DNA from 3 places in the Pseudoalteromonas sp. SG45-2 genome. Region 3 is predicted to be linked to each of the others. Evidence: predicted binding sites of a transcription regulator. Region 3 holds the regulator's gene; each other region holds the start of a gene.
The links. The regulator FliA, encoded in region 3, starts transcription of late flagellar genes. The targets are predictions, from matches to a motif close to CTAAAGNTNNNNNNNNNNNNGCCGATA.
Positions count from the first base shown of each region.

Region 1: H5116_RS19445 (DUF5610 domain-containing protein) is a predicted target of FliA. The motif match lies at 6,125-6,151, and genes of this name have one in related genera.
Region 2: pomA (flagellar motor protein PomA) is a predicted target of FliA. The motif match lies at 4,185-4,211, and genes of this name have one in related genera.

Region 1 covers NZ_JACJEO010000037.1:17,494-26,022, forward strand. The annotation lists gene H5116_RS19405 (UPF0149 family protein) at 1-170, shown strand, start outside; gene H5116_RS19410 (hypothetical protein) at 198-404, opposite strand; gene H5116_RS19415 (hypothetical protein) at 404-763, opposite strand; gene ccoG (cytochrome c oxidase accessory protein CcoG) at 1,052-2,482, shown strand; gene H5116_RS19425 (serine/threonine protein kinase) at 2,568-3,542, shown strand; gene H5116_RS19430 (thiol:disulfide interchange protein DsbA/DsbL) at 3,577-4,200, shown strand; gene H5116_RS19435 (thiol:disulfide interchange protein DsbA/DsbL) at 4,217-4,855, shown strand; gene trmA (tRNA (uridine(54)-C5)-methyltransferase TrmA) at 4,921-6,018, opposite strand; gene H5116_RS19445 (DUF5610 domain-containing protein) at 6,181-7,320, shown strand; gene murI (glutamate racemase) at 7,386-8,186, shown strand; gene H5116_RS19455 (RNA-binding protein) at 8,149-8,529, opposite strand, start outside.
Region 2 covers NZ_JACJEO010000004.1:3,218-11,746, reverse strand. The annotation lists gene H5116_RS03365 (hypothetical protein) at 1-648, opposite strand, end outside; gene dxs (1-deoxy-D-xylulose-5-phosphate synthase) at 849-2,711, opposite strand; gene ispA ((2E,6E)-farnesyl diphosphate synthase) at 2,817-3,704, opposite strand; gene H5116_RS03350 (exodeoxyribonuclease VII small subunit) at 3,707-3,949, opposite strand; gene pomA (flagellar motor protein PomA) at 4,271-5,038, shown strand; gene H5116_RS03340 (flagellar motor protein MotB) at 5,041-5,961, shown strand; gene H5116_RS03335 (hypothetical protein) at 6,174-6,680, shown strand; gene H5116_RS03330 (DNA topoisomerase III) at 6,726-8,529, shown strand, end outside.
Region 3 covers NZ_JACJEO010000010.1:99,645-108,173, reverse strand. The annotation lists gene flhB (flagellar biosynthesis protein FlhB) at 1-370, shown strand, start outside; gene flhA (flagellar biosynthesis protein FlhA) at 443-2,554, shown strand; gene flhF (flagellar biosynthesis protein FlhF) at 2,576-4,057, shown strand; gene H5116_RS09320 (MinD/ParA family protein) at 4,050-4,910, shown strand; gene H5116_RS09315 (RNA polymerase sigma factor FliA) at 4,937-5,647, shown strand; gene cheY (chemotaxis response regulator CheY) at 5,688-6,071, shown strand; gene H5116_RS09305 (protein phosphatase CheZ) at 6,089-6,862, shown strand; gene H5116_RS09300 (chemotaxis protein CheA) at 6,878-8,529, shown strand, end outside.

The DNA of each region.
Region 1 (8,529 bases), on a different contig from region 3:
TCGACCAGCTAGCAATAGCTCAGATTGCCAAACAAAATAACATGACAATAGAAGCTTTGTGTCAGTATCAGTATGAATCTATGGGTGACTTTGCATTAGGGTTTGCTGAACTAATTGAAGTGGTCGCAATTAATAGTGGCTTGATAACCGACGAGAGTTGGGAAGAGTAATTATTAGAGCTAGGCGCTTAGTTTAATCTAAGTGCCTAGCTCTAATATAATATCCGTACAGCCTTGTTTGCACTTTACTATGCCTTTACCAGGTTCACTGGTGGCTAAATCAAGTGTTAAAACCCCATTACACTTCTCACACTTTAATGTTTTGCCTTGCGCTAATTGCTTGAGCATATTGCGCTGCTTATGAAATGAGTCGCTTGCTTTTTTATTTAATCCTGAAAAATCCACTACTTTGCTCGCTTTTGCTCTAATGCTTCAGTCACTATTTTACATACCGTATTTAAACGGTCGTCATAAAAATAAAGGTTTAAGTCACGCTCACGACAATAGCGTAGGTGAAATAACTGAACAGAGTCATCTGTTGTAAACGTTTTTTCTACATACTCACCTTCAGATTCAGATAGTTTAAGTTGACTGCTGATCCTATTTTTCGCCATATTTGCAGCGGGGCTTCTGTTGACCTTGCTTGCATCACTTAAAAAGCCAATGCCTTCACCTAGTAACCTTTCGCGAGGTTCTTTTATAAGTGGGTGATCGATTGTAAAAAAGGCAAGGATCACAACTACCAAAATAATAAATTTTTTCATGGATACGTAAACCTTGATCTAAGTAGGGTTGAATTACCATGCAGTGTAATAAACTGCATTTTAAAAGCAAGTAACTGGGATGAATAAATTATTAGCAATCTATGCCAGTAATTTTAACCAACATTGTTATAATGGTTAACAGCAGTCAGATATTTCTGAAATATCTGAAAGTATTCGAGAAGGCAATTTATTAAAGTAAATATGCCTAGCAAGTAACTTGCTAACTTTAAGTATAGAGTACTTGAGTATTGCTGGATTTTTATTTCCAAGCGGCGTTGAGGAACTTCGATGGACAAGCAAATTAAAGTAAAGAATATCCCTGTAGAGGTGAAAATCCAAAAACCGGATTTAAGCCGTCAAGATGATAGGTTCAATCCCCGAAATCGTATTTATGTGCGTGCTGTAAAAGGTCTACATCAATTACTTAGACAGCGCATTGGCTTCTTAGGCCTGCTTGCGTTTATGTTACTACCTTGGATTAATTTTAATGGCCAGCAAGCTGTGCTGTTTGATCTAATTGGTCAAAAATACAATATTTTTGGTTTAACGCTATGGCCTCAAGATTTTACTATATTAGCGTTTATTTTTATGTTGGCAGCATTTGCGTTGTTTCTAGTGACCACCTTCTATGGACGGGTGTGGTGTGGCTACACATGTCCGCAAACTGTTTGGACTTTTATTTTTATTTGGTTCGAAGAAAAGCTTGAAGGCACGGCTAATCAACGTAAAAAACTCGATCAACGACCCATGAATTTTGATAAGTTTTGGCGTAAGACGGCAAAGCATACTAGTTGGGTATTGTTTTCGTTGTATACCGCTATTTCTTTTGTGGGTTATTTTACGCCAATAAGGGAGTTACTCCCTGACTTTGTAACGTTTGATGTAGGCGGTTATGCACTAGTCAGTATTATTTTCTTTGCTGCATGTACTTATGGTAATGCCGGTTGGATGCGAGAAATTATGTGTTTACACATCTGTCCTTACTCTCGTTTTCAATCAGCTATGTTTGATAAAGACACATACACCGTAACGTACGACGAAAGCCGAGGTGAAAGCCGTGGTCCTCGTTCACGTAAAGTAGACCATAAAGATTTAGAACTAGGCGACTGTATAGACTGTAACTTGTGCGTTCAAGTGTGCCCAACAGGTATTGATATTAGAAATGGGCTACAAGCTGAGTGTATCAACTGTGGTGCATGTATTGATGCGTGTGATGGCGTAATGGATAAAATGGAATACCCGCGTGGGCTTATTTCATATACGACAGAGCGAAATCTCGAAACCCCAGAAAATAAAACGAATCCACTGCGAGCTAAAATTATTGGTTACACGGTCATACTTGTTGTGCTTACGGGAGCGCTTGTCGCTAATATAGCACTGCGTAAAACAATGGACTTTGATATTATTCGTGACCGAAACCAATTATATCGTGTCGATTTTGATGGTTTAGTAGAGAACACCTATACATTAAAGGTAATTAATAAAGCGCAGTACGAGCAAACCTTTAATATTAAAGTACAAGGGTTAGATAACTTTAAGTATATTGGTAAGCAGTCATTTACTGTGCAGGCAGGGGAATCTCATAACGTACCATTGTCACTTGTAATGGACCCTTATGATTTGAAGGCGCCGATGACTGAGTTTAACTTTGTGCTTTCACCGGTAGATGAGCCGGATGAGACAATATCGCAGTCGAGTAACTTTTTTAAAGCGCGATAATCGCAACTTACCTTAATTAGGTAAGTTGATATAGCAATTAACAAAAGCGGGTATATAACCCGCTTTTATTTTATATAAGAAGAGTATGAGTAAATTTAGTTTTATTGACTTAACACCTGATCTAATACTCGATGCAATAGAAAGCGTAGGTGTGTACGCCGAATCTGGTTTATTAGCGCTCAATAGCTATGAAAACAGAGTGTACCAATTTAAAGCGGATGATGGCCTGCGTTACGTAGTGAAGTTTTATCGCCCAGAGCGCTGGAGTAAAGAGCAAATTCAAGAAGAGCATGACTTTGCATTTGAACTAGCGGATGCAGAAGTACCCGTTGTTGCCCCTATTTTATATAATGGGCAAAGCTTGTTTGAACACGAAGGGTATTTGTTTGTGTTGTTTCCAAGTGTAGGCGGGCGTTTATTTGAGGTTGATAATTTAGATCAGCTTGATGTAATGGGGCGATTGATTGGCCGTATGCACCAAGTAGCTAAAACAAAACCTTTTACTTATAGGCCAACAGTTACCTGCGAGGAGTATTTGCATACAGCCAAAGTTCATCTTCAAAAAAGTAACTTAGTGCCCATGGGAATAAATACTGCTTTTTATACTATTTTAGATTTAGTGATAGAGCAGGCGCAAAAACAGTATAAAGATGTGCAAAGTATTCGCTTACATGGTGACTGCCACGTTGGTAATATTTTATGGGCAGGTGATGCGCTAATGTTTGTTGATTTAGATGACAGCCGCCAAGGTCCTGCAATCCAAGATTTATGGATGATGCTCAGTGGCGATAGAGCGACGCAACTGTTACAGTTAGACACCCTTGTAAATGCGTATGAAGAGTTTTGTGATTTTGATCACTCTCAACTCAAATTAATTGAACCGCTGCGAGCAATGCGTATTATTCATTATATGGGATGGGTAGCTAAACGATGGAGTGATCCTGCTTTTGTGCGGAACTTTACATGGTTTGCTGATGACAAATACTGGGAGCAACAAATTTTAGCACTGAAAGAGCAACTTGCAGCATTGCAAGAAGCACCGTTAAAGTTATTGCCGTAATATTTTATTTAAAGACAAGTACAACGAGATACAAATGCTTAAAAAATTAAAACTGAGTTTATTACTTTTATGTTTACCATTTGCAGCACTTGCTGCACAGTTTGAAGTTGATAATCAATACACTGTTATAGATGTAGACAAAAGCAAGTCACCGCAAGTAACTGAGTTTTTCTCATTTTACTGTCCACATTGCTTTAAGTTTGAACCAGTAGCAAAAGCAATTGAAAAAGGCTTGCCAGAAGGCGCTGAGTTTATTAAAAACCACGTTAACTTTTTAGGTGGCGTGTCACCACAAGCACAAAGTAATTTAAGCTTTGCTTACTTAATTGCTAAGCAGCATGGTCAGGCGCAAAGTATTAGCGATCAAATTTTTAAAAGTATCCATGTTCAACGTGCACCATTAACTGAAATGAAAGACGTTAAAAAATTACTTGAAGTAAATGGTATTGATAGCGCAACATTTGATCAAGAGATTGCAAGCATGCCTGTTATTTCAGCTGAGCAAGCAATGCAAAACAAACAGAATAAATATTCAAAATTAGGCGCACTTACAGGTGTACCTACTTTTATTGTTAACGATAAATATAAAATAAACCTCAACACCATCAAAAATCAAAAAGAACTTGATGAGTTAGTAGCGTTTTTATTAGCACTATAAATTTCGGAGCATAATAATGATTAAATTAGTTAAAGCAGGTTTGCTTGCAATATTACTTCCTATGGCAGCAACAAGCTTTGCAGCAACGTATGAAGAAGGCGTGCATTACGACGTAGTTTCTGAGCGTGCAACTAAAAAGCCAGAGGTTAAAGAGTTCTTCTCATTTTACTGCCCTGCATGTAATAACATGGAAGCACTAATTGGTGAGTTTAAGCCTAAGCTTGATAAAAACGTTAAATTTAAAAAGAGCCATGTTGATTTTGTAGGTGTACGTGACCCAGAAAACCAACAGATGATGAGCCAAGCACTGGCGACAGCTGAAGTGCTTCCACAAAAAGATCAGATTATTTCTGCAATCTTTAATCATATCCATACAAAGCGCGCTAAATTTAATGAGCTTGCAGATGTAAAAGATATATTTGTAGCGCAGGGCGTTGATGGTGATAAGTTTGATAAGCTGTTTAAAAGCTTCTCGGTACGTACGCTGAGCTCTAAAATGAAACGCGACCAAGACTACTTTAAAGAAAAAGGCGCACTACGTGGCGTACCTACCTTTATTGTAAATGGTAAGTACAAATTAAACCTAGGTCGTGAGTCGGGTATTACTAAACCTGAAGACATTAGCAAATTAATAAATTACTTAGCTAACAAGTAAGTTTAGCTAAAACAAAAAAAGCTCCTTAAGGAGCTTTTTTTATGGGTAACGTTTACTGAACGTATTTATTTGCGCTGTAAGAAAACGCCCGACTCAATGTGATGCGTATAAGGGAACTGATCAAATATAGCAAAGCGCTTAACGTTATGCGTACGTGTTAAGTGATCAAGGTCACGCTCAAGAGTTTCAGGATTACAGGATATATAAATTATGCTTTCGTAGTTAGCCACTAAGTCACACGTTAATTCATCCATGCCCGCGCGTGGTGGATCAACTAATATGGTTTGGCAGTCATAGCTTTTTAAATCAATACCATCTAAACGAGAGAAAGTACGCTCGCCATTCATTGCTTGAGTAAACTCTTCACTAGACATACGAATAATATCTAAGTTCTCTACGTTGTTTTTAGCAATGTTGTATTGAGCAGAGTGAACAGATGATTTTGATATTTCCGTCGCTAATACTTTATTAAAAGAACCTGCTAATGCAATTGAAAAGTTACCGTTACCACAATACAATTCTAGTAAATCATTTTTAAGTGGTTTACATAAATCTTGTGCCCACTCCAGCATATTAATATTTACTTTTGCATTAGGCTGAGTAAAGCTATTTTCTACTTGTTGATAAATAAGCTCTTGCCCATTAACTGTTAAACGTTCAGTTACAAAGTCATCACCTAGTACTTCTTTTTGTTTGCGAGCACGACCTATAAAGTCAATTTTGTATTTACTGCTAAGCTTTTCTTTCAGTGCTTTAATTTCACTTAACCATTCATCATCCAGTGGTTTGTGATAAAGCAAGCTTACTAAAATTTCACCGCTTAGCGTTGATAGGTAATCGATTTGAAATAACTTACGGCGTAATATTTCACAAGGCTTAAGATTTTCAATCATCACCTGCATTATTTCACCTACTAGAGGCGCTGCTGGGTCAAATGTATCAACACGGATTTTTTCTTTTGTTTGTTGATCAAACATAATGTGAAACAGATCATCACCGTCGTGCCATACTCTAAATTCAGCACGTTGGCGGTAGTTAGTTGGCTCTGAGCTAAATACTTCTAATTGCTCCACACCAAAACGTTGAAACTGCGTACTAATTCGCTGCTCTTTTTCACTTAACTGCGCTTGGTACTGTGTGGTATCTATTTTAATAACTGCCATTAACGCTACTACCTTATCTAAGATCTGTTTATCGGCGCTATTGTAGGGAGCGCTGCGTATTTGTCTAGTTTTGGCTAGCATTTATGCTGTTTTATTGAACATTGTACTTTAGTTTTTGTTGTTATAGCCGATAATAAACTACGCACGCTTAGGAGACGAATCATGAAAATAGGTAATTATGGCTTTACGCCAAACAACAACATCAATAAATTCAATAATAAAGCTGATATACAGCAACCTACAATTACGTCTCCTCAAGATAGCTATCAACAACGAGGCCGAGAGTTGGCCGCAAAGGTGCTTGGCGATAAAATGGCTGAGCAGCTTGGATTACCTATCGCAGAAAAAAAAGCAGATAAACCACTATTTGATTTTGATGAAATAGTAAAAAACGTACTCGATTTTGTAAGTAGTGCTGTAAATAAAGCAAAAGCTAACGGCGCTGATGACGAAAAGCTCAAAGATATGCTAGGCGATGCGCGCAAAGGAGTCCAAATAGGGATTGATGACGCTGTTGATGAACTCAAAGGTACAGGCGTATTTAATGATGACATGGAAGAGGGCATTAATAAGTCCAAAGAGGGAATTTACAATGGGCTGGATAAGTTTGAAGAGTCGTTATTTAACCCACAACCTGCCAGCGTAAATATAAGCCAGGCCCAATACGTCAGTATGACGAGTAATGCAGAGTATAAATTTACTACAGCAGAAGGCGATGAGGTAAGTATTAGCTTTGCTGATGCATTTGAATCTCAATCGGCAAGTGGCTATCAGCAAAATAGTAATAGTGAGTCGTTTGCAAGCTCATCATCGCAATCTCGACAGGTATCATTTTCGATGTCGGTTAATGGTGACTTAAACGAGCAAGAGCAAGAAGCTATTAATGCGATGATGGAAGATTTACAAGATTTAAGTAAAACATTTTTTGGTGGTGACCTGGATGAAGCATTTGAACAAGCTCAAGAGCTGAGTTTAGACAGTGACCAGCTGGTGGCTTTTTCTATGGATTTACGCCAAACAAAAACAATAGCCACAGTTAAAAGCTATGAAGAATATAAACCAGCACCAGAAAAACAAGTATCAGAGGGCTTAGCTCCCTTTAATGATGACCTTAAAAATGCTTTTGAAAAAGCGGGCGAACTTGGATTACAAAATCAACTAGCTGGCATTCTACAGTGGTTAAATCAAGATCAGGAACAAATAGATAAGTTAGTAGATTACACAAAGTCTATGTTCGAAAACCTTAATCAGTTAAATTCAGCAGCCGACAGGCTTACTGATTTAGAAACCACGCAAAGTTAAACTACTTTCTTTTATAAATACCTCATGGCAAACTGCCGTTCTTAAAGTAAAGTGGGAACAGTAGTTTGTCAGCGCATATAATGGTCTTTGATTCAGGTATTGGTGGAACTACTGTACTTGAGCATATAAAGCACAGTATCCCAAATGCTCAGTACAGCTATTTTATGGATAATGCTTTACTACCTTATGGTGCTCAATCCCAGCAGACAATCATTAACCGATTATGCTCACTTATTCATTTCATTAAAGCTAATACGCTTAGCGTTGATTTAATTGTAATAGCGTGTAATACCGCTTCTACATCTGCACTTAGTGCTGTTCGTCAAATTACGGATATTCCTATTGTAGGCGTTGTGCCAGCAATAAAGCCTGCGGCAGAGTTAACACGTTCAAATCATATTGGCTTATTAGCCACACCAGCAACGGTCGCCAGTTCATACACAAAAACATTAATTGCTGAACATGCACGTAATGTAATCGTTAACCTTTATAGCAGTGTTGAATTAGTAACGTTAGCTGAGGAATGCTTTTTTACAGGCTCTTTAGATACAAATAAGTTGTATCAAGTACTCGATGAACTACATATAGATAAAACTATAGATGTACTTGTATTAGGATGTACGCACTTTCCAATACTAGCAGAGCCTATTAGTCAGTATTTTGAAGGAAAGGTTAAATTACTTGATTCAGGTGTAGCGATAGCAAATAGAGTCGACTACCTACTTAAGCAACTTAACTTATGTATGAATAAACTGACAGACATAAAAAAGCCGCTGCAATATTATGCAACGGCTGATGTGTTTAGCAATAAGCTAGCGGTAAAGCTAGTTACACTGACTGATCCGTCTCAGTACGTAGAGCATTAGAATCATCTTCTTGTTTTTGTTTTGCTTCGCGTACCTTTAAAGTACGTTGTTGGAACTCGCTATCGTTCAAGTTAGCAATTGCATTGTCTGCATCAGCTTGCGCCATTTCAACAAAACCAAAGCCACGACGTTTGCCAGTATTCTTATCCTTTAATAAACGAACATTGAATACTTTGCCTTGTTCTTCAAATAATGCACGAACCACACCTTCGTTTGCACGATAAGGAAGGTTACCAACATAAAGCGTTTTTGTTTTAACTTCAGCTTCTTCAGTCACATCAGATGATATTGCAGCAATAGCAATTGCACCTATTAATAAACCAGCACCAAATAGTAATGCAGG
Region 2 (8,529 bases), on a different contig from region 3:
TACATAAAGGCGGTCGTTAGATTCATCATAATCAACATCCCACGGCGCCGCTTCTGTAATAGTTGTGCCTAAAGGCGCTGCATCGCCCGCGGCTGTAGCGCCAAAAGTCGTTACTTGCATTGCGCCAAAGTCAGCAATAAAAACAAGGCCACTCTTTTGTGCTACAGCTATTCCTTTAGGGTTTACCAGTGTTGTGTTAGTACCTGTTATTTCGCGATCTGTATTAGCTGTATAGGTTGCGCCGTCACTACGATTTGCAAGCTGGCAAATAGTTTTAATACTGCCATTTTCGCTGTCGCTTGCTTGCAATAAATTACCTAAGCTATCAAATGCAACGCCTTCGTTAGCTGTTGTATTAAAGGTTTTTAGTTTAGAGGCGTTTTGGTTAATTAAATCGATAGTGCCTGTATTGCTCTCGCCATTGTTTGCCAAAATTAATGTGGCTGATGCAAAACCAGGGTTGCCATTTGTACCGTCGGTACCGTTTTGTCCATCGGTGCCTGCAATACCATCTACGCCGTTTTCACCATCGTCTGAGCTACAGCCTGTAATGCCGATTAATACTGCAAGTGTTAAAGCTGAAAAACTAAGCGTGTGTTTAAGTGTGTTTTTTTGTGTTGAATGAGTTGTTAAATTAGCTTTATTCATCATTTTTACCTTTTAAATATTCCATCAAATGTAGGTAAATAACGCGCTTGCTCATAAGGCATAGACTAAGCGGCACTGATTATTTACATGTTAACCTCATATCAATAACGGCTATAAAATGAAACTGGATGCAAAAAAGTTAAAATTAAAAACAAAAAAAGGAGCCTTGAGGCTCCTTTTTAATAAACTAAGTAAATAGCTTAAGCGATAAACGCCTTAATAGCGTTTAATATTCCTTGCTCGCCTAATCCCATTTCATCGTGCATTTCATCTTGCGTGCCGTGTTTAATAAACTCATCAGGAATACCTAAGTTAAGGATATTAATATCAGCTTTTTGCGTTGCCAAGTATTCATTAACTGCAGAGCCGGCACCGCCAGCAATCGCGTTATCTTCAAGCGTAACAAAGGTATCGTGGCTAGTAGTAAGCTCATTTAAAAGTGCAGTATCAAGTGGTTTAATAAAACGCATATTAACAAGCGTTGCATCTAATTCGTTAGCTGCAAGCTGGGCGTTTTCAAGTAATGTACCGAACGATAAAATGGCAATTTTACTGCCTTTCTTAATTGTATCTGCCTTACCTATTTCGAGCAGTTGCATAGTGCTTTCAATGTCTGCAGTACCTGCGCTACCTCGAGGGTAACGAACTGCAACAGGGCAGTTTTCTTTATAACCGGTGTATAGCATTTGGCGGCATTCGTTGGTGTCGCTTGGTGCCATAATTACCATATTTGGAATACAGCGCATAAAGCTTAAATCGTACGCACCTTGGTGAGTTTCACCATCGGCTCCAACAATACCAGCGCGGTCAATGGCAAATAATACAGGTAAGTTTTGCAGTGCAACATCATGTATTAATTGGTCATACGCACGTTGTAAAAAGCTCGAGTAAATAGCAACAACAGGTTTTAAACCTTCACAAGCAAAACCAGCTGCTAAAGTAACAGCATGCTGCTCTGCAATGGCCACATCAAAGTATTGATCTGGAAACTCTTTAGAAAAACGTACCATGCCAGAGCCTTCGCGCATTGCTGGCGTAATAGCCATTAACTTGCTGTCTTGCTTTGCCATGTCGCATAACCAATCGCCGAAAACTTTTGAAAAAGTAGCAGCGCTAGGTTTAGATTTAGGCAGGCTAGTTGTGCTCGGATCGAATTTTGGTACACCATGGTAGCCAATAGGATCGGCTTCAGCCGGTTTGTAGCCCTTACCTTTTTGCGTTTTTATATGTAAAAGCTGTGGGCCTTTTAAATTACGCATATTACGCAATGTATCTACAAGCATGTTTACATCGTGACCATCAATTGGGCCTATGTAATTTAGGCCTAATTCTTCAAAGAAGGTCCCCGGGATCATCATGCCCTTAATGTGCTCTTCCATTTTACTGGCAAGTTGCTTTACCGGAGGCACACCTGAGAGTAACTTTTTACTGCCTTCACGAATGTTAGTATAAAAGCTACCTGATAAAATTCGGGCAAAGTGATTTGTTAATGCGCCAACATTTTCTGAAATCGACATTTCGTTATCATTTAAAATAATAAGCATGTCTGATTTTACATCGCCTAAATGATTCATCGCTTCAAATGCCATGCCTGCGGTGATAGCTCCGTCACCAATAATGGCTACAGATTTTCGACCTTTGCCTTCTTTTTGGGCGGCAATAGACATACCTAAGGCAGCTGAAATAGAGGTGCTTGAATGACCTACGCTAAACGTATCGTATTGGCTTTCATCGCGAAAAGGAAAAGGGTGCAAACCGTCTTTTTGGCGAATAGTGTGCATTTGGTCGCGACGACCTGTAAGGATTTTATGTGGATAAGCTTGGTGACCCACATCCCAAACTAGGCGATCGTCTGGAGTGTTATAAACATAATGTAGCGCAACGGTTAGTTCAACCGTCCCTAAACCAGACGCTAGATGACCGCTACTTTGCGATACTGAGTTGAGTAAATAATCGCGCAGCTCATTGCTAAATGCAGGGAGTTTGTCTTGCGCTAAGTCACGCAATTGGGCTGGCTCGTCAACCAAATTAAGTAATGGATACTTGCTACTATCAAGTGTCATGGTTTTATATATATCCTTCGCTAACATTAATTCATTCAAAGCTTTTACGAATAATTAATGTTGAGTAATAATGTCAGTGCTAATTGCAATACGTATGAGCAAAAATTAGTGGTCACGCTCAATTAGGTAATTTGCTAGCGACGCAAGAAGTGTTGTGTCAGCATCTATATTTGCCAACGCTTCATGGGCTTGTTGTATTAAATTTTGCGCCTTTTCTTTAGCGCCTAGCATACCTAATAACGCCGGATATGTCGCTTTATTCGCGGCAATATCGGAGCCTTGTGGTTTACCTAAAGTAACCGTATCGCCTTCAACATCTAAAATGTCGTCGTGTACTTGAAACGCCAGCCCTATAGCATACCCAAAAATGCTTAAATTTTCTAAGGTTTGTTGATCTGCCTTTTCACTGCACAGTGCACCAAGTGTAATTGCACAATTAATTAAAGCTCCGGTTTTTAGCTTATGTATTCGCTCAAGCTCTTGTACGGTAATTACTTTATCTGTTGCTGCTATGTCAAGACCTTGTCCGCCTACCATGCCCTCAAGGCCTGATGCGTTGGCAAGCGTAGCAATCATTTTTACTTGTGTTTGCGACGAGCATGTAAATTTGTGATTCGCAATAAGCTCAAAGGCGAGTGTTTGTAGGGCATCACCGGCTAAAATTGCATTTGCCTCGCCAAATTCTATGTGGCAAGTAGGGCGGCCACGGCGTAAGTCGTCATCGTCCATAGCGGGCAAATCATCATGAACTAGCGAATAGCTATGGATACACTCAATTGCAGCTGCAAGTACATGTAAGTCTTGCTGGTTTGCACCGAGCATTTTACCTGTGGCATAAACTAAAAATGGACGTAATCTTTTACCGCCATTAAATAATCCATACTGGGTGGCGTTCTTGACTGTTTCTTCAGTATCGAGAGACTGTTTAAAATGCTGTTGTAAGGTCGCTACTACATCTTTTTGAGCACGTTCGATATAATTATTTATGCTCACAGCTATTCCATATCATTATCAAAATTCGTAAGAACTGACTTTTCGCCATTCCCCATCAAAATTGATACTTTTTGTTCTGCTTGCTGTAATTTACCTGATGAAGCACTTGCTAATGCAATTCCACGCTCAAATTGCTTTAACGATTGCTCAAGCGATAAGTCACCTTGTTCCATGTCACTAACGATTGTAGATAATTCTTCTAGTGCTTGTTCGAAACTTAAGTTTTCAGGTTTTTTAGTCGCCATCTTTATTTCAGCTTACATAATAAATTTAGGGGTCAATTTTAGGGGGAATGCTAAACTAGGTCAAAGGATGATATTGGTTTTTTACCTTTATAACGTTAAATTATATTTCAAGTGTATTAATAAAGCCTTAATAGCGGTCTGTTAGTTTAATAAATCAATTGATAATTAGGTAGCCCTTATAACTTGATCTAAAATAGTGCTAAAGGCTGCTTTTTATGTTTATTTATAAAAATGGCTTAAGCAATTCAATATGTTGCCGATAAGCAGTTAATAATAAAAGTTTATGATAAGGCCATTAAGCATGAAACTTCTGGAGGAAATGTGGATTTAGCAACCATAATCGGGATCCTAGGCGCAATTGGCTTAATTGTCATGTCTATGTTTATGAGTAGTAGCGGTGAAATGGCTATGTTTGCCGATGCTCCTTCTAGTGTAATTGTATTTGGTGGTTCACTTTTCATTGTTTTATCAAATTTCACCATGTCGCAGTTTTTGGGTATAGGTAAAGTTGTTGCTAAAGCGTTTATGTTTAAAATTGAAACGCCAGAAGAACTTATTGAAAAAGCAGTAGAACTTGCTGATTCAGCTCGTAAAGGGGGCTTTTTAGCACTCGAAGAAGCTGAAATCCCAAATCCATTTATGCGCAAAGGCGTCGACATGCTTGTTGATGGCCATGACGCAGATGTTGTTCGCGCCACACTTCAAAAAGACATCTCTTTAACCACTACTCGACATGAAATGGGTGCAGGCTTATTTAAGTCATTAGCCGATATTGCACCAGCAATGGGAATGATTGGTACTCTAATTGGCTTAGTTGCAATGTTATCTAACATGGATGACCCAAAAGCAATTGGCCCGGCAATGGCGGTAGCGCTTTTAACAACTTTATATGGTGCGTTTTTAGCCAATGTTGTGGCAATTCCTATTCAGGTAAAACTTGAACTGCGTAAAGACGAAGAAGCTATGAATCAGCGTTTAATTTTAGATGCTATTTTAGGTATACAAGATGGCCAAAATCCAAAAGTTATCGAAGGTATTTTGAAAAATTACTTAGCTGAATCTAAACGCAAAGTAGATACCGAGGAGTAATTATGTCTGATCAAGAGTGCAAATGCCCACCACCAGGCCTACCAGCATGGATGGGAACGTTTGCCGATTTAATGTCACTGTTAATGTGCTTTTTTGTACTCTTGCTTGCGTTTTCAGAAATGGATGTACTTAAGTTTAAACAAATTGCGGGCTCTATGAAGTTTGCTTTTGGTGTGCAGAATAAAATTGAAGTAAAAGATATCCCTAAAGGTACCTCTGTTATTGCTATGGAGTTTACCCCAGGCAAACCAGAGCCAACCCCAATAGAAACCATTCAGCAGCAAACAGTCGAAATGACTCAACAAATGTTAGAGTTTCAGGCTGGAGATGAAAGCTCAGCTGGCGGCAGGCAAGAACAACGCGGGGATAAACGTGGTGGCGAATCTCGTAGTACTTCTCAAGAGCAATCGTCAGAGCAAGCAACTTCAGCGGCCGATCAGGAACAAACTAACGAGCTCGTTAAAAAAATCGCGCAGCAGCTTGAAAAGCAAATAATAGATGGTGCAATTGAGCTTGAATCTTTAGGGCAGCAAATAATTATTCGTATTAGAGAGAATGGTTCATTTCCTTCGGGTAGTGCATTTTTACAACCTAAGTTTAAACCCATAATTCAAGATATTGGTGTACTGTTAAAAGATGTACCTGGCGAAATAACTGTATCTGGCCATACCGACGATTTTCAGGTATCGAATGAGCTATATATTAATAATTGGGACTTATCGTCAAAGCGAGCTGTAGCTGTAGCAAGCGAGCTGCAAACGGTGCAAGGGTTTGATAAAAACCGCATGATGGTAGTGGGGCGAGCTGATACTCGTCCACTTGTTCCAAACGATTCAAATGAAGATCGCCGAAGAAACCGTCGAGTAGAAATATCAATCCTGCAAGGTAAGGCTAAAGAGTCTGCTCCTATTGATGTGCGCTAAGTTATTGCTTGTGTTATATTTCACTATGTTTGTTTTGATTTAAGGTACTTAATTGCCTTAAGTATCTTGGCAATTTCGTCATTTTAGCTTACAGTACATTTCCTTAACATATGTAATGGAGTGCCTGTGAAAATAATCAATAAATATTGCGACATGCCGGGTAATGGTGATGGTACTGATGACGATAAAAAAACAAAATAGGGCAGAGTATTTTGCCTGAATGGTTTTTATATATTGTTAGTATTTTAAGCAAAAGCTGGGTTTTAATGCTAAGTCCGGCTATTTTTATATTTTTTGTATTTAAAGATCGCCTAGCCTTTCGATTTGTATTACTTACCGCAGCTTTTTTCCTCTTTGGTAACCTAACTGCTTCAAGCCTACGAGCGTTTGATGACATTTATATTTATCGTTATTTAGTTTGGGCGATCACAGATATTATTTGGATGGCACTTATAGCTTACTGGGGTATAAAGGATAAAGTTTATTTATGGCAATGTGTTATTGGGCAACTAGTTGTTATTGGCGCACCTATATTACAACTATTCCGATTAGTTGACCGCCATTTGTGGGATTTAGCTTACAGTACCGTTATTTATCAGACCCTAATGCCATTTATCAATATTGCCACGGTGGTTGTATGCTATTTACCTTTAATTATCCTTTTCACTAAGCAAGGTAGTGTAAAGTCAAAAATAGAAAACTCCCCACCTTCAATATAGCTGTGCTAAACTACTGTTTATATAAACAGTGAGTGAGCGACTCCCATGAAACTCTACATTGCAGAAAAACCATCACTAGGCAGAGCAATTGCTGATGCCTTACCAAAACCACATAAAAAACATGATGGTTATATAGAAGTCGCTAATGGCGATTGTGTATCGTGGTGTATTGGGCATTTGCTAGAACAAGCAGAACCCGATGACTATGATGAGCGCTTTAAAAAATGGCAGTTTGAACACTTACCTATAATACCTAAACAGTGGAAGTTAAAAGCCAAAACCAAAACTCGCAAACAGCTCACTGTTTTAAAAAAATTAATTAAACAGGCCTCGCAACTTATTCACGCTGGCGATCCAGACCGTGAAGGCCAGCTACTAGTCGATCAAGTAATAGAAGAAGCCAAAATAAGTCAGGCTAAAAAGCAGAGTACGCAACGTTTACTCATTAGTGATTTAAATTTGTCCGCAGTAAAAAAATCACTGGGTACTATGCGTTCTAATCGAGATTTTATTCCGTTAAGTGTATCTGCTTTAGCGCGCTCTCGTGCTGATTGGCTATTTGGTATGAATTTAACGCGTGCATACACACTAGCAGGGCAAAAAGCAGGGTTTGGTAATGTACTTTCGGTAGGGCGAGTACAAACCCCTATTTTAGGTCTTGTTGTTAATAGAGATAACGAAATAGCGAACTTTGTATCTAAGCCTTTTTACGATGTATTGGCGCATTTGCTTACTCCTGATAATCAACCATTCATAGCTAAGTGGGTTCCAAGCAAAGCATGTGAGCCACATCAAGATGAAGAAGGGCGAATACTTAACAAAGCTCTTGCAGAAAACGTTGCTTCACGTATTACAAAGCAAAGTGCTGAGCTTACTTTACTCGACCAAAAACAAAAAAAGCAAAGTGCTCCATTACCTTATAATTTATCTGCTCTGCAAATAGATGCTGCTAAAGCATTTGGTATGCCAGCTCAAAAAGTATTGGATATTTGCCAAATACTTTACGAACGTCATAAACTAATTACTTACCCACGCTCAGATAATCGTTATTTACCTAAAGATCACCATCAAGAAGCATCTGCTATTTTAAAGGCAATAAGTGCAAATGGGGGGCAAAGCAGTGAATTAGTAAACGGGGCTGATGTAAAAAAGCATAGTAAATGTTTTAACGATTCAAAAGTAGCTGCCCATCATGCCATTGTGCCTACGGCTAAGCAGTTAAAGTCAGCGAGTTTGAGCGGTGACGAAGCAAAGGTATATCAATTAATAAGCCGTCATTACTTAATTCAGTTTTATCCCGACTATATATATAACGAAACTAAAGCTGAGGTAATTATTGCTGGTGGGCTTTTTAAGGCAAATGCAAAGCAAGATGTAAGCTTGGGTTTTAAGGTGTTAATGGGTAAATCTGAATTAAAAGATGAAGCCTCGCTACCTCCTTTAACAAAAGGTATGCCTCTTTTTTGCGATAAAGGCGAAGTAGTCGAAAAGCATACATCACCCCCTGCTTATTTTACCGATGCCACATTGTTGGCTGCGATGACGGGCATTAGCCGTTATGTTAAAGATCCACAAATTAAAAAAGTATTAAAAGACACTGATGGTTTAGGTACGGAGGCAACACGTGCGGGAATAATCGAGTTGCTATTTAAGCGGCGTTTTTTAAAACGTGAAGGTAAGTCAATTAGAGCGACCGAAACGGGACTTGCTCTTATTAGCGTATTACCACAAGGTTTAGCGAGTCCTGATTTAACCGCAAAGTGGGAGTCGAGCTTAGGTGATATTGCACAGCAGGCAATGAGTTATCAGCAATTTTTACAGCCTTTACTTGCTGACCTAAATGGGTTTG
Region 3 (8,529 bases):
CCGCATGATGCAAGATGTTCCTGACGCTGATGTTATTGTTACGAACCCAACTCACTACTCTGTAGCATTAAAATACGACACGGAGCGCGCAGGTGCGCCTATAGTGCTTGCTAAAGGCATTGATGAAATGGCGATGCAAATTCGAAAAGTAGCAATAGGGAATGAAGTACCTATATTAGAATCCCCCATGTTGACCCGAGCGCTTTATCATACGGCTGAAGTAGGAGAGCAAATACCCGATCAGCTATTTACCGCAGTAGCGCAAGTTTTAGCGTATGTATTTCAGCTTAAGCGCTTTAATAAAGGGCGCGGTAAACGTCCAACTAAGCTCAATAAAAAGCTGCCAATCCCCGATGCCTACAAGTATTAAACCGTTAACTGAGTAACTTGGAATAGTTATTGCAAATTCTACGTAGTGTCAATTTTTTGAAATTGTAGAATTATGAGTTTTAAAGCGGTATTACAACAACTTAACAGAGACAAAAAAGACTATGCCAAAGGGGTAGGTACACCTTTGCTTGTGCTTGCTGCCTTGGGAATGGTGATTTTACCACTACCGCCATTTTTACTCGATATCCTTTTCTCGTTTAATATTGCTCTCGCGTTAGTGGTTTTACTTGTAACTGTTTACACGATGAAGCCAGTTGAATTTGGTATTTTCCCCTCTGTATTACTAATCGCTACAATTATGCGCTTAGCACTTAACGTTGCCAGTACTCGAGTTGTGTTACTTGAAGGCCATAATGGTGGTGACTCTGCCGGTAAAGTGATTGAAGCGTTTGGCTCAGTTGTTATTGGTGGTAACTACGCTGTTGGTTTGGTTGTGTTTTTAATCCTGATCATTATTAACTTTGTAGTAATTACTAAAGGTGCTGGTCGTATTTCTGAGGTATCTGCGCGTTTCACCCTTGATGCAATGCCGGGTAAACAAATGGCAATTGACGCCGATTTGAACGCAGGCTTTATCAGCGCAGAACAAGCGCGTGACCGCCGCGAGGAAGTAACTCGCGAAGCTGATTTTTACGGCTCAATGGATGGTGCGAGTAAATTTGTAAAAGGTGATGCGATTGCAGGTATTGTTATACTAATCATCAATATTGTTGGTGGTTTATTTGTCGGTATGATCCAGCACAATTTGAGTTTTGGCAATGCAATGGAAGTATATACATTACTTACCATTGGCGATGGCTTAGTTGCTCAACTCCCTTCTTTACTGCTTTCAATTGGTACCGCGATTGTTGTAACACGCCAAAATGAGTCGCTCAATATGGGGGACCAATTTAAGAAACAACTAGGCAACGAAAAGTCACTCTTTATTGCATCTGGTATTTTGATCATCATGGGCTTAGTGCCTGGTATGCCGCATATTGCTTTTTTAAGTTTAGGTGCGTTACTGGGTTACTTAGCTTACTACACACAGCAAAGTAAATTAAAAGCTGCTGCGGCAGAAGCTGAAGAGGCCGCTAATGGCGGAAGCGTTGCAACGGGTGTTGCTAATAAACAAGAACAAAAAGAACTAGGCTGGGATGACGTTCAGCAGGTTGATGTAATTGGCTTAGAAGTCGGTTATAGATTAATTCCGTTAGTGGACCAATCACAAGGTGGTGAGCTACTTAATCGTATTAAGGGGGTGCGTAAAAAGCTTTCTCAAGAGCTTGGTTTTTTAGTGCCGCCGGTACATATACGCGACAACTTAGAGCTTGACCCTAACGCTTACAGAATAACACTAATGGGGGTTTCAACCGGTGAAAGCGAGCTTAAGCATGGCGACGAGCTAGCGATTAACCCAGGACAAGTATTTGGTCCAATTAAAGGGGTTGAAACAAAAGATCCTGCGTTTGGCCTTGATGCCGTATGGATCAAGCCTGATCAAAAAGATGAAGCACAATCACTAGGTTATACCGTTGTAGATTCAGCCACGGTAGTTGCCACTCATATTAGCCAGTTATTAACTAACAGTGCAGCGTTATTACTAGGGCATGAAGAAGTTCAAAACCTACTTGATATGCTTGCTAAAAGCCATCCTCGCTTAGTGGAAGGACTAGTACCTGATGTATTGCCATTAACTGCTATTGTAAAAGTACTACAAAATTTATTAAATGAAGGCGTGGCTATTCGCGATATGCGCTCAATTGTTCAAACCCTTGTTGAGTATGGCCCACGTAGTCAAGACCCTGATGTATTAACGGCTGCAGTGCGTATTTCACTGCGTAGATTAATTGTTCAAGATGCGGTGGGAATGTCATCAGAAATCCCTGTCATAACCTTGGCGCCTGAGTTGGAACAGATGTTGCATCAGTCATTACAAAATGCAGGCGATGAAGGTGCCGGTATTGAGCCAGGACTTGCAGAGCGACTTCAAGTGTCATTGACACAAGCGCATCAAAATCAAGAAATGGCCGGCGAACCTTCTATATTGCTAACGTCAGGAATGTTACGCACTGTGTTATCTCGTTTTGTTAAGTACACCATTCCAGGATTGAGAGTGATGTCTTATCAAGAGGTACCAGACGAAAGACAGATCAAAATTGTAAGCTCGGTAGGCCAACAATAAGATTTTAACAGGGGTTGAATCATGAAAATTAAACGTTTTTTTGCTAAAGATATGCGCACAGCACTTAAAGAAGTTAAAGATGAGTTAGGTGTTGATGCGGTTATTATGTCAAATAAAAAACTGGCTAACGGTGTAGAAATTGTAGCGGCAGTTGATTATGACAAAGCAGCCCCTAAAGTAGCAGCGCAACCCCAACGCCCTGCAGAGCCGCGTACTCAGGCGCCACAACAAAGCATGCATAATTTTGTAAAACCAGAGCCACAGCGTGCCAAGCCTGAGCCTCAAGCAAAAGTTGCTGACAGCCTACAAGCATTATTAGAGCGTCAATCACCGCGTCCTCGTTCTCCTGAGCTTGCATCAATGTTTTCACAATCGGGTATTGATACTACTGATAACTATCAAGAACCTGATATGGGGCAGCGTACTAAAAATATGTTTGCTCCTGAAGTTGCTGCGCCAGTTCGTCCACAAACTCAAGCGGATAGCTTAGGTTTTGATGATTTAGACCGCGACTTTGATGATTTAGATAGCCCAGTAACCACTCGCCAACAAGCACCTAATAATGAAAGCGAAGAAATGACAACAATGCGTGAAGAAATGAACGCAATCCGTCAATTATTAGAACACCAAGTATCAGGCTTGATGCAGCAAGATATGGCGCGTCGCGATCCAACACGCGCTTGTATGGTTGACCGTTTAGTCGGTATGGGTATCGATAAAGAAGTAGCACAGCAAATGGCATGTTTTGTACCTGATGATGTGTCTCGTAAGCAAGGTTGGAAAGCATTGTTAACTATGGTCGAAGATCAAATGCAAACAACCAATAATGAAATACTTCGCCAAGGTGGTGTATATGCGTTAGTGGGTCCAACAGGTGTGGGTAAAACAACGACTGTTGCTAAGCTTGCAGCTCTAGGCGCACAAAAATATGGTGCCGATAAAGTGGCGTTAATAACCACTGATACATACAGAATTGGTGCTTATGAACAACTTGCAACATATGGTCGTATTATTGGTTGTGGTGTTAAGCAAGTTAAAGATGCTAATGAATTAGCTGAAGTTTTATATCATTTACGAAATAAACGTCTAGTATTAATTGACACAGCAGGTATGAGCCAGCGAGATTTACGTTTAACTGAGCAATTAAACACGTTAATGCGTAACCAACGTGTAGATATTCGCAGCTACTTAGTACTTAGCGCGACAGCACAAATTAATGTATTGCAAGAAACTGTACGTCACTTTAAAAAAGTACAGTTAAGTGGCTGTATTTTCACTAAGTTAGACGAATCATTAAGTTTGGGTGAGATTATTAGTATTGCGATTCAAAATCGCCTTCCAATAGGGTATCTTACTAATGGTCAACGAGTACCAGAGGATATTCGTGTTGCAAATGCTGAGAAACTAGTTAAAAAGGCTGAGCAATTATATTTAAAAAGAACAAAAGAACAACATTCAAGGCACCAAGCAGTGGCGCCAAGCACAGTAGGGATGTATGATTAACACAGTATTAGATCAAGCAAGCGGCCTGCGCAAAATGAGTCAAAACAATAACAACGGCGTAAAAGTTATCGCTGTAACCGGTGGTAAAGGTGGAGTAGGGAAAACAAATGTTTCTCTAAATACAGCTATTGCACTTGGGCAGCAAGGTAATCGAGTATTAGTGCTGGATGCTGACTTGGGTTTAGCAAACTGTGATGTGATGCTTGGTTTACGTGTAGAGCGTAACTTGTCACATGTCTTGTCTGGTGAATGTGAGCTTGATGAAATTTTAGTTGAAGGCCCTGCAGGAATTAAAATTGTACCCGCTACATCGGGTTCGCAAAGTATGGTTGAATTATCACCATCTGAGCATGCTGGGCTAATTCGTGCGTTTAGCGAATTGAATACCGAATTTGATATTTTAATTGTAGATACAGCTGCTGGTATTTCAGACATGGTACTGAGCTTCTCGCGTGCAGCGCAAGATGTAATGGTTGTTGTATGCGATGAGCCGACATCAATCACCGACGCTTACGCACTTATTAAAGTATTAAGTCGTGAGCACGGCGTTTATAAATTTAAAATTGTTGCCAATATGGTGCGCAGTATGCGTGAAGGCACTGAATTGTTTGCAAAGCTATCTAAAGTTACCGACCGCTTTTTAGATGTATCAATGGAGCTAGTAGCAACGGTTCCTTATGATGAAAATATGCGCAAAGCAACACGTCGTCAAAAAGTAATAGTAGAGCTCTTTCCAAATTCGCCAGCCGCTCTTGCGTTTAAAACGCTGGCAACAAAAGCAGTTAAATGGCCAATACCCAACCAACCATCTGGGCATTTAGAGTTTTTCATTGAGAAACTAGTAAACGGTTAATTATGACAACACTGGTGAATAGAGCTATGGGATATCAATCAACACAAAATTTAAATGTGATTGTTGAGAAGCATGCATCACTTGTTAAAAAAGTGGCATGTCATCTAATTGCTCGATTACCACCTAGCGTTCAACTTGATGATTTAATTCAATCAGGAATGATAGGCTTAATAGAAGCTTCGAAAAACTTTGATGCAACAAAAGGCGCAAGCTTTGAAACTTTTGCAGGTATTCGTATTCGCGGTGCTATGCTTGATGAAATGCGCCGTGGTGATTGGGCTCCTCGTTCAGTTCACCGTAAAAACAGGCAAGTTGCAGAAGCAATTACTGAGCTCGAAAGTAGTCTGAACCGCGAACCAACGGACATAGAAGTTGCTGAAAAACTTGAAATTTCGCTCAATGAGTACCATCATATTTTAAATGATGCGAATACGAGTAAAATATTAGGCATTGAAGACCTTGGTGTAGATGAGGATGTTATTACTCCTGTAGGCCAAGATTTAGCACAAGATAAACCTTTTAATAATGTTAAAAATGATAGGTTTAATGAGTCTTTGCTAAGTGCAATTAAGTCATTACCAGAGCGTGATGCAATGGTGCTTTCTTTGTACTACAACGATGAAATGAATTTAAAAGAAATAGGACATATACTCGATGTAAGTGAATCGCGTGTAAGTCAGATACATGGTCAGGCGATGATTAAGCTTAAAGCTAAAATCAATGACTGGATAAATTAGTAGTAAGTAAACAAAGGTTAATACCTCACTGGGGGATGTTTTGGATAAAAACATGAAAATTCTTGTAGTTGATGATTTTTCAACAATGAGACGCATTATAAAAAACCTGTTACGTGACTTAGGTTTCACTAACGTTCAAGAAGCTGATGATGGGTCTACAGCTTTGCCTATGTTGCAAAATCAAGTGTTTGATTTTGTAGTTACGGATTGGAATATGCCTGGAATGCAGGGTATTGATCTTTTAAGAGCAATACGTGCAGACGATAAGTTAAAACATATCCCTGTATTAATGGTAACGGCAGAGGCTAAAAAAGAACAAATAATAGCTGCAGCGCAAGCTGGTGTTAATGGTTATATTGTTAAGCCATTTACGGCTGGAACATTAAAAACTAAATTAGAAAAAGTATTTGAACGCTTAGGCTAATGATGGGGGAGAGGCTTATGCCAGCACCAGCTGCGCCTCAAATAACGTTAGAACAAGCTCGTCAGCTCGTTGTTTTTTTAGAAAATGATGAGCAAGACAAAGCAAATCAGTTGATTTTAGAGGCTGCATCTAAAGAGCAGTCTGAATTATTTGCTGAAGTTGGAAAGTTGACTCGTCAACTGCACGAAGCCCTTAAAAGTTTTGAGCTTGATACTCGCTTAACTGATATAGCGACAGATGCGATTCCAGATGCTAAAAAGCGGCTTAATTATGTTATAGAAATGACAGAAAATGCGGCTAATAAAACAATGGATGCAGTGGAGGCCAGTTTACCTATAGCTCAACAGTTAGCGGACGAAATATCTCATATTAAACCGACATGGGATCGTTTAATGAGCCGCGAGATTGAGCTTGGTGAGTTTAAGCAACTTTGCCATAGCATCGATAAGTTTATGAACAACTCTCATCATAAGACTGATGAGCTTCAAAGCTTAATGACAAATGTACTAATGGCTCAAGACTATCAAGACTTAACAGGTCAAGTTATTCGCCGTGTTATCGAACTTGTTAGGGAAGTAGAAGAAAGTTTACTTCATCTTTTAACTGCGTTTGCTGAACAAGACGACACTAACAGCACCGCGAATAAAGTAGAACAACAAAAAATAAAAGAACCAGTTGCCACACAAACTTTAGCAGGTCCTGAAGGCCCTATTATTGATAAAGAATCGCGTAATGATGTTGTATCTGATCAAGATGAAGTTGATGATCTTTTATCAAGTTTGGGCTTCTAAGAGGAGAGTAACTGCATGTTTGAAGTCGATGAAGATATTTTACAAGACTTTCTTGTAGAGGCTGGAGAAATCCTAGAGCTTTTATCTGAACAGTTAGTTGAGCTGGAAAATAATCCAGAAGATACCGAGTTACTAAACGCTATATTTAGAGGTTTTCACACTGTAAAAGGTGGTGCAGGCTTTTTAGCTATGACAGAACTTGTTGATGCTTGTCACGGTGCTGAAAACGTATTTGATTTACTACGTCAAGGCGTGCGAACAGTCAACTCAGAGTTAATGGATGTTATTTTACAAGCACTAGACACCATTAATGAGATGTTTGCGACTATACAAAACAGAGACAAGCCTGAACCTGCAGATCCTGAATTACTTCATACTCTTCATATCTTAGGTCTACCTCCAACAGAAGCCGAAGCCACTGAAGCCTCTTCACAAACAGAGGTTGAACAACCTCATAATGAAGTGGTGGATACACCGGTAGCTGATGATGAAGATCCGTTTGCATTTGATGAACTATTTAGCGGAGCGCCTTCGGTTAGCGATGCTGAAATAGATGAAATCACTGAAGACGAATTTGAAAGCTTACTTGATGAGCTGCACGGTAAAGGACAAGGTCCTGCAGTTGAAAAACCAGTAGCAAGTAGTAGTGATTTTAGTGGTGATATTACTGATGATGAATTTGACAGCTTATTAGACGAGTTACATGGTGTTGGCAGTTTTGGTGAAGTTACGAGCAAACCTGAACAAAATGATGCCAATAAAACACCTGTAGAATCTGCTATACCAGCTGTAAATACAGTTAATTCATCAGATGATGAAATTAGTGATGACGAATTTGAAGCGCTTCTTGATGAACTTCATGGTAAAGGCACTGCTCCTAAATCGATAGAAAGTGCGCCAGCTGCAAAACAACCTGAACCTGTTTCACCGCCAGCTAAACAAGTGAGTGAACCAGTAAAAAAAGCTGAGCCAGCTAAAGCTCCTACTCCAAAACCAGTTGAAAAAGCGCCAGAGAAGCCAGTAGCTAAAGTACCACCAGCAGCAGCTCCAAAAAAATCAGCGCCACCAGCAGCAGAGACCACTGTTCGCGTAGATACAAAACGACTCGATCAAATTATGAATATGGTTGGTGAGTTAGTTCTTGTACGAAATCGTTTGGTTAGTTTAGCGACTAACTCAGACAGTGAAGCGATGGGTAAAGCAATCTCTAACTTAGATGTGGTGACTGCGGATATTCAAGGTGCGGTTATGCAAACGCGAATGCAACCAATTAAGAAAGTATTTGGTCGCTTCCCTCGCGTTGTACGCGACTTAGCACGTAGCTTAAATAAAGATATTGATTTAAAGCTTATTGGTGAAGAAACCGATCTAGATAAAAACTTAGTTGAAGCACTTGCCGACCCGCTTGTGCATTTAGTTAGAAACTCAGTTGACCATGGTATTGAAATGCCCGCTGTTCGTGAAGCAGCTGGTAAGCCTAGAACAGGTAATGTTACTTTATCAGCGTCTCAAGAGGGCGACCATATTTTGCTAACCATCAAAGATGATGGTGCAGGTATGGATGCTGAAAAACTGAAAAAAATTGCAATTAGTAAAGGCGTACTCGATCATGACCAAGCGAGTCGACTTTCTGACACCGAAGCATATAACCTGATTTTTGCACCTGG